DNA from 2 places in the Crossiella cryophila genome. Region 1 is predicted to be linked to the other one. Evidence: riboswitches for the same ligand, from Rfam matches in the RefSeq annotation. Region 1 holds a riboswitch; the other holds the start of a gene.

What was found. Region 1 has a riboswitch for glycine ahead of gcvP (aminomethyl-transferring glycine dehydrogenase). Riboswitches for the same ligand answer to the same signal wherever they lie in the genome.
Region 2: linked by a shared signal. The riboswitch ahead of gcvT (glycine cleavage system aminomethyltransferase GcvT) and the one ahead of gcvP (aminomethyl-transferring glycine dehydrogenase) in region 1 are both predicted to bind glycine.

Annotation. Positions count from the first base shown of each region.
Region 1 covers NZ_JACHMH010000001.1:4,153,470-4,156,897, forward strand. The annotation lists gene HNR67_RS18570 (MerR family transcriptional regulator) at 1-378, shown strand, start outside; gene HNR67_RS18575 (hypothetical protein) at 510-1,241, shown strand; gene HNR67_RS18580 (hypothetical protein) at 1,361-1,624, shown strand; glycine riboswitch at 1,706-1,805, shown strand; glycine riboswitch at 1,812-1,900, shown strand; gene gcvP (aminomethyl-transferring glycine dehydrogenase) at 1,965-3,428, shown strand, end outside.
Region 2 covers NZ_JACHMH010000001.1:2,360,806-2,364,233, reverse strand. The annotation lists gene HNR67_RS11010 (response regulator transcription factor) at 1-434, shown strand, start outside; gene HNR67_RS11005 (sensor histidine kinase) at 415-1,593, shown strand; glycine riboswitch at 1,647-1,746, shown strand; glycine riboswitch at 1,747-1,842, shown strand; gene gcvT (glycine cleavage system aminomethyltransferase GcvT) at 1,910-3,001, shown strand; gene gcvH (glycine cleavage system protein GcvH) at 3,045-3,416, shown strand.

The sequences.
Region 1 (3,428 bases):
GGCTCCGGGAGCCAGCGCCTCTACTCCTTCAAGGACATCCTGGTCCTGAAGGTGGTCAAACGTCTGCTCGACACCGGTGTCTCACTGCAGAACATCCGGGTCGCGGTGGATCACCTGCGCCGCCGCGGCGTGCGCGACCTGGCCCGGATCACGCTGTTCAGCGACGGCACCACGGTGTACGAGTGCACCTCCCCCGAGGAGGTGGTGGATCTGCTGCAGGGCGGGCAGGGCGTGTTCGGGATCGCCGTCAGCGGGGCGATGCGCGAGATCAGCGGCACCATCCACGAGTTCCCGGCCGAACGCGCCGACGGCGTGGAGCTGCTGCCCGGCGAGGACGACGAACTCTCCCGCAAGCGCCGGGACCGGCAGACCGGCTGAACCCCGCCCCTGCTCCGAACGGGTCGACCGCCGGGGCAGGAAACCGCGCTCGCCCTTCTGCCGGCGCACCCGGTGCCCAACACTGACCGCGGGCCGCCGCAGGGCGGCCGTGATCAGGGGGTTCACCAGCCATGATTCGACGTGTTGTGTTGCTGCTGCTCGCGGTGCTGGCCGCGGCCTTCGGCCTGGCCGCGACCGCGGCGGCCGGTCCGGAGGGCGCCACCAGACCGATGACCCTGCGATTCGAGCAGGCGGGTTTCGTCGCCCAGGTCACCAGGGTCTGCGATCCCCGGTGTACCGACACGGTGCGCGGGGTGTTCGTCACCGCGGGCGCCCCGGAGGAGTGCTACCGCCTGGAAAGCTCGATGCGCGGGCTGTGGTTGCCGTTCACCGAACCCCAGTGCGGCCTGGACAAGAGCCGGGTCACCCAGTCCTGGCACACCTTCCCGCCCGGCTTCTACCGGATCTGCCGCGGTGTCTGGCCGGACTGCGGCCCCGAGGTGCGCACCCCGGTCTGGGACATCCACGGCAGCCCCGCCACCGCCGCCGCGCCGCTGGGTTCGATCAGCGTCAGCCACCCCGACGGCCGGGCCCAGCTCTCCGCCTCGGCGCAGACCGTGTGCAACCCGGCGTGCGTCACCACCGTCTCCGGCGTCTTCGACACCAGGGCGCCCAGGCTGAGCTGCTACTGGGCGGAGGCATTCGCCGGCACGAACTGGACCGACATCTCCCAGACCCAGTGCGGCGCCTCCCGGGAACAGGTGCGCGAGGCGTTCCGGTTCAGCACCCCCACCGCCTACCGGGTCTGCCGCCAGGGCGCACTCGGCCAGCCCGCCGACTGCGGCCCGCCAAGCAGCGGCTGACCAGCGGCGCTCCAGGTATCCGCGATCGTTACCGCCGATGACCTGAACGACCTAGTCCCCCGATCCGGAACCGGACGCATCCTCGCTGGTGCGCAAGGTATCCGGATTGGGGGAGGGCCATGGCCTTCGAACGTTCCGCCGCGGTCATCGGGGCCGTCGGCGCGGTGGTGGCGGCGGTGGTCGGGGTGTTCCTGACCAGAGCGGTGATCGAACCCGGCGGCAGCTCGCCGAGTCCGACCAGGGTGGTCAGCCAGGAACCCCTCACCACCGCCCGCACCACCGCTCGCACCAGCATCATCCGGCCGACCACCAGCACCGGCCGGCGCACCACCAGCACGACCACCCGGCGTACCACCACGACCACTACCTGTATCTGTCCATGACCACCGTTGGTGACCTGGTGTTCTTGGGCACGTCGGAAACTTCCGGTTAACTCGGGCGGGGTAACATTCGCGCGTAGTCGTGATCCCCACGCGGGAGAGCCCGGACCGGAGCCATCGGTCCGGCGCCGAAGGAGCAACTCCTCCCCGGAACCTCTCAGGCCAAGCGGACCGTGTGGGCAGACGCCTCTGGAAAGCGGTCCTCGCCGTGCGCGCGGACCCGCCGACGGTGCAAGTCCGGTCCGCCGTGGCCGGGTGAAGCTCTCAGGCGCCCGGACACCGGGTACGGACAGAGGGGGAGGGCAGTTCCGCATGCCCACCCCTAGGCGCCGGAGGCGAGAGCATGACCCAGCCGAACCCCGATCGCATCCCGTTGGCCGCGCTTGAGCACGGCACGCCCTTCGCCGACCGGCACGTCGGTCCGCGGCCCGCCGAACTGGCCCGGATGCTCGACGTCATCGGGGTCGGCTCGCTGGAGGAACTCGCCCAGCGGGCGGTGCCCCAGGTGATCCGCGAGGGTGAGCTGACCCTGGCCCTGCCCGCCCCGGCCACCGAGGCCGAGGCACTGGCCGAACTGCGCGCGCTGGCCGCCCGCAACACGCTCAAGGCCCCCATGATCGGGCTCGGCTACTACGGCACCGTGACCCCGCCGGTGATCAAGCGGAACATCCTGGAAAGCCCCGCCTGGTACACCGCGTACACCCCGTACCAGCCGGAGATCTCCCAGGGCCGGCTCGAAGCCCTGCTCAACTTCCAGACCATGGTCTCCGACCTGACCGGCCTGGACACCGCCAACGCCTCCATGCTCGACGAGGGCACCGCCGCCGCCGAGGCCATGACGCTGGTGCGCCGGGCAGGCAAGTCCAAGTCGCCGCGCTTCGTCGTCGACGCCGACTCGCTGCCGCAGACCATCGCCGTCATCGAGACCCGCGCCGAACCGCTCGGCATCGAGATCGTGCTCGCCGACCTCACCCAGGGCCTGCCCGAAGGCGAGTTCTTCGGCGTGCTGCTGTCCTACCCGGGCGCCGGCGGCGCGGTCCGCGACTACCGCGCGCTGGTCGAGCAGGCACACGAACGCGGTGCCCAGGTCGCCGTCGCCGCCGACCTGCTCGCGCTGACCCTGCTGGTCCCGCCCGGCGAGTTCGGCGCCGACGTCGTGGTCGGCACCACCCAGCGCTTCGGCGTGCCGATGGGCTTCGGCGGCCCGCACGCCGGCTACATGGCGGTGCGCGCCGGACTCGAGCGCCAGCTGCCCGGCCGCCTGGTCGGGGTCAGCGTGGACGCCGACGGCAACCCCGCCTACCGGCTCGCGCTGCAGACCCGCGAGCAGCACATCCGCCGGGAGAAGGCCACCAGCAACATCTGCACCGCCCAGGTGCTCCTGGCCGTGATCGCCGCGATGTACGCGGTCTACCACGGCCCCGAGGGCCTGCGCGGCATCGCCACCCGGGTGCACCGCCTGGCCACCGTGCTCGGCGCCGGCCTGCGGGCAGGCGGCATCGACCTGAAGCACGAGCGCTACTTCGACACCGTGCTCGCGCACGTGCCCGGCAGGGCAGCCGAGATCGTCGCCAACGCCCGCGCCCTGGGCGTCAACCTGCGCCTGGCCGACAACGACCACGTCGGCATCGCCTGCGACGAGACCACCACCCGCGAGCACCTCGCGCTGGTGTGGCAGGCATTCGGCGTCACCGGCGACGTGGACGCGCTGGACGCGGCCACCCCCGACGCCCTCGGCACCGAACTGAACCGCGAGTCGGAGTACCTGACCCACCCGGTCTTCCACGCCCACCGCTCGGAGACCGCG
Region 2 (3,428 bases), 1.8 Mb from region 1:
AGGTGCTGATGCTCACCGCCGCCGGATCGCTCGAGGACAAAGTGGACGGTCTGCAGCTGGGCGCCGACGACTACCTGACCAAGCCGTTCGAGTACCCCGAGCTGCTGGCCAGGGTGCAGGCACTCGGTCGGCGCAGCCAGCCCGCGCTGCCGCCGGTGCTGACCCGCAACGGCGTCCGGCTGGACGTGGCCAACCGCCTGGTCAGCCGGGACGGGCGGCGGGTCGACCTGTCCCCCAAGGAGTTCGCCGTGTTGTCGGTGCTGCTGCGCGCCCAGGGCGCGGTGGTCAGCTCGGAACGGCTGCTCGAACTGGCCTGGGACGAGCACGCCGACCCGTTCACCAACGCGGTCCGGGTGGCCATGTCCAAGCTGCGGGCCAAACTCGGCGAGCCGCCGGTGATCGAGACGGTGCCCGGTGCCGGCTACCGGATCTGACCGCAGGCCGACCCGGCTGACCGTCCGGGTCAAGCTGACCGCGCTCTACGGCGCGCTGTTCCTCGGCAGCGGCGCGGTGCTGCTCACCGTGATCTACCTGCTGGTACGCGACCAGCTCTCGTTCCGGCTCGGCACCGCGGTGGCCCGCACCATCCCGATGGAGGGATTGCAGGCCTCGACCGCGCTGCGCCAGACCCGGCCGGACGGCACGCTGGCCTTCCTCCCCGCCGCCGAGGTGACCAGGGCGGTGGAGGCCACCACCCTGGAGACCCTGCTGCTGATCTCCATCCTGTCGCTGATCGGGGTGGCCGCGGTGTCGGTGGCCGCCGGCTGGTGGCTCTCCGGCCGGGTGCTCCAGCCGCTGCACACCATCACCGCCACCGCGCAACGGCTCTCCTCCTCCAACCTGCACGAGCGGCTGGCGATCAAGGGCCCGCCGGATGAGCTGACCGAACTGGCCGAGACCTTCGACCGGATGCTGGACCGCCTCGAATCCTCCTTCGACAGCCAGCGCCGGTTCGTGGCCAACGCCTCGCACGAACTGCGCACGCCGCTGGCCGTGCAGCGGGCTGCGGTGCAGATCGGGCTGGCAGGCAACCCCACGCCGGAGAAGGCGGCCGAGATCCGCGAGCAGCTGCTCACCGCGAACCGGCGGATCGAACGGCTCATCGACGGCCTGCTGGTGCTCGCCCGCAGCGACCGCGGCCTGGCCAAACGCACCAGGGTGGAGATGCACACCGTGGTCACCGAGGCGGTCGAGCAGTACCGGGCCGAGGCCGCGCGGCGGGAGATCGAACTCCAGGTGCGGATCACCGAGGCGACCGTCTCCGGCGACCGGGTGCTGCTCACCCAGCTGGTCACCAACCTGGTCTCCAACGCGATCCGGCACAACCTGCCTGCCGGCGGCACGGTGTGGGTGCGCACGGACGTCTTCGGCGGCCTCACCGTGTCCAACACCGGCCCGAAGGTGCCGGTGAGTCAGATCCCACAGCTGTTCGAGCCGTTCCGGCGCGGCGAGGGCCGCACCGCCAAGGGCGAAGGCGCTGGCCTCGGCCTGTCCATCGTGGACTCGATCACCCGCGCGCACGGCGGCACGGTCAAGGCGGAGCCCCGGCCGGACGGCGGGCTGCGGGTCAAGGTCGAACTGCCCAGGGGTTGACAGACCCCTCGGCCGTCCCGGAAGGTTCGCGGCACAACCGCATATCGGCCGTTTGAGCTCGGGCGGGAGAGATCCCGGCACGAAGCACGCGCGGGACGCCGAAGGAGCAACCACTCCCCGGAAACTCTCAGGCAACGTCACCGTTCGAGCGAGGCGACTCTGGAAAGCAGGTGGGTTCGCCCACCTCACCCACGGTGCAACCCGCGTCCGCGCGGCGAAGCTCTCAGGTCCCATGACAGAGCGGGGAGGCTCAGCAGCGGTGTCCGCATGCCGGTGGACGCCTCGACCCCAGGAGCCTCCCGTGACCGCCGTCGGCCTGTCCCGCCGCAGCCCCCTGCACGCTCAGCACGTCGCGCTGGGCGCCCAGTTCACCGACTTCGCCGGGTGGTCGATGCCGCTGCGTTACGGCAGCGAGCTGGCCGAGCACAAGGTGGTGCGCGAGGCGGCCGGGCTCTTCGACCTCAGCCACATGGGCGAGATCGAGATCTCCGGGCCGGAAGCCGGCCGGGTGCTGGACTACGCGCTGGTCGGCGCGATCGGCTCACTGGCCATCGGCCGGGCCCGCTACACCATGCTCTGCCACACCAACGGCGGCGTGCTGGACGACCTGGTGGTCTACCGGCAGGCCGAGCGCAAGTTCCTGGTGGTGGCCAACGCATCCAACGCCGCGGTGGTGCGGGCGCTGCTGGGTGAGCGGGCACACGGGCTGAGCGCCGAGGTGATCGACCGCTCCGCCGAGACCGCGCTGATCGCGGTGCAGGGCCCGGTCGCCGCCGAGATCGTCACCGCGGTCACCGGCGAGGACCTCACCGGCCTGAAGTACTACGCCGGGCGCCCCGCGGTGATCGCCGGGCACCCCGTCTACCTGGCCCGCACCGGCTACACCGGCGAGGACGGGTTCGAGGTCTACGTGGCGGCCGAACTGGCCGAGGCGGTGTGGCGGCGGATCGCCGAGGCCGGTGAGCCGCTTGGCCTGCGCCCGGCCGGGCTGGCCTGCCGGGACACCCTCCGGCTGGAGGCGGGCATGGCGCTGTACGGCAACGAGCTGCACGTCGGACTGACCCCCTTCGACGCCGGGCTGGGCCGGGTGGTCCGCTTCGACAAGCTCGGCGACTTCGTCGGCCGCAGCGCGCTGGAAGCCCGTCAGCACACCACCCGCGCCCTGGTCGGGCTGGCAGGCAAGAGCCGCCGCAGCCCGCGGGCCGGTCAGCTGGTCAAGCTCGCCGACGGCACCGTGGTGGGCGAGATCACCAGCGGCGCGCCCTCCCCCACCCTGGGTCACCCGATCGCGATGGCCTACCTGGACCACGCGCACACCGCGGCGGGCACCGAGGTCGTGGTGGACGTGCGCGGTAACGCCGAACCGGCGGAAGTAGTCGCGCTGCCGTTCTACAAGCGCTCGCGCTGACCCCTCCCACCTGCACATACTTTCCCGAAAGGCTGTACAAGCGATGCCGGTTCCCCCCGAGCTGCACTACACCAAGGACCACGAGTGGATCACTGACGGTCCGGTCGCCACGGTCGGGATCACCGCCTACGCCGCCGAGGCACTGGGCGATGTGGTCTTCGTCCAGCTCCCGGAGGCGGGGGCGGTGGTGAGCGCCGGAGAGGCGTGCGGTGAGATCGAGTCGACGAAATCGGTCAGCGACCTGCTGGCCCCGGTCTCCGGCACGGTGACCGAGGTCAACCAGGCGGTGGCCGAGGATCCGGCGTTGCTGAACTCCGACCCGTTCGGAGCCGGGTGGCTGATCAGGATCAACCGCGCGGCCCCGGACGGGGAGCTGCTCACGCCGGATGAGTACGACGAGCTGACCGCAGGCTGAAAGGAAGACCCG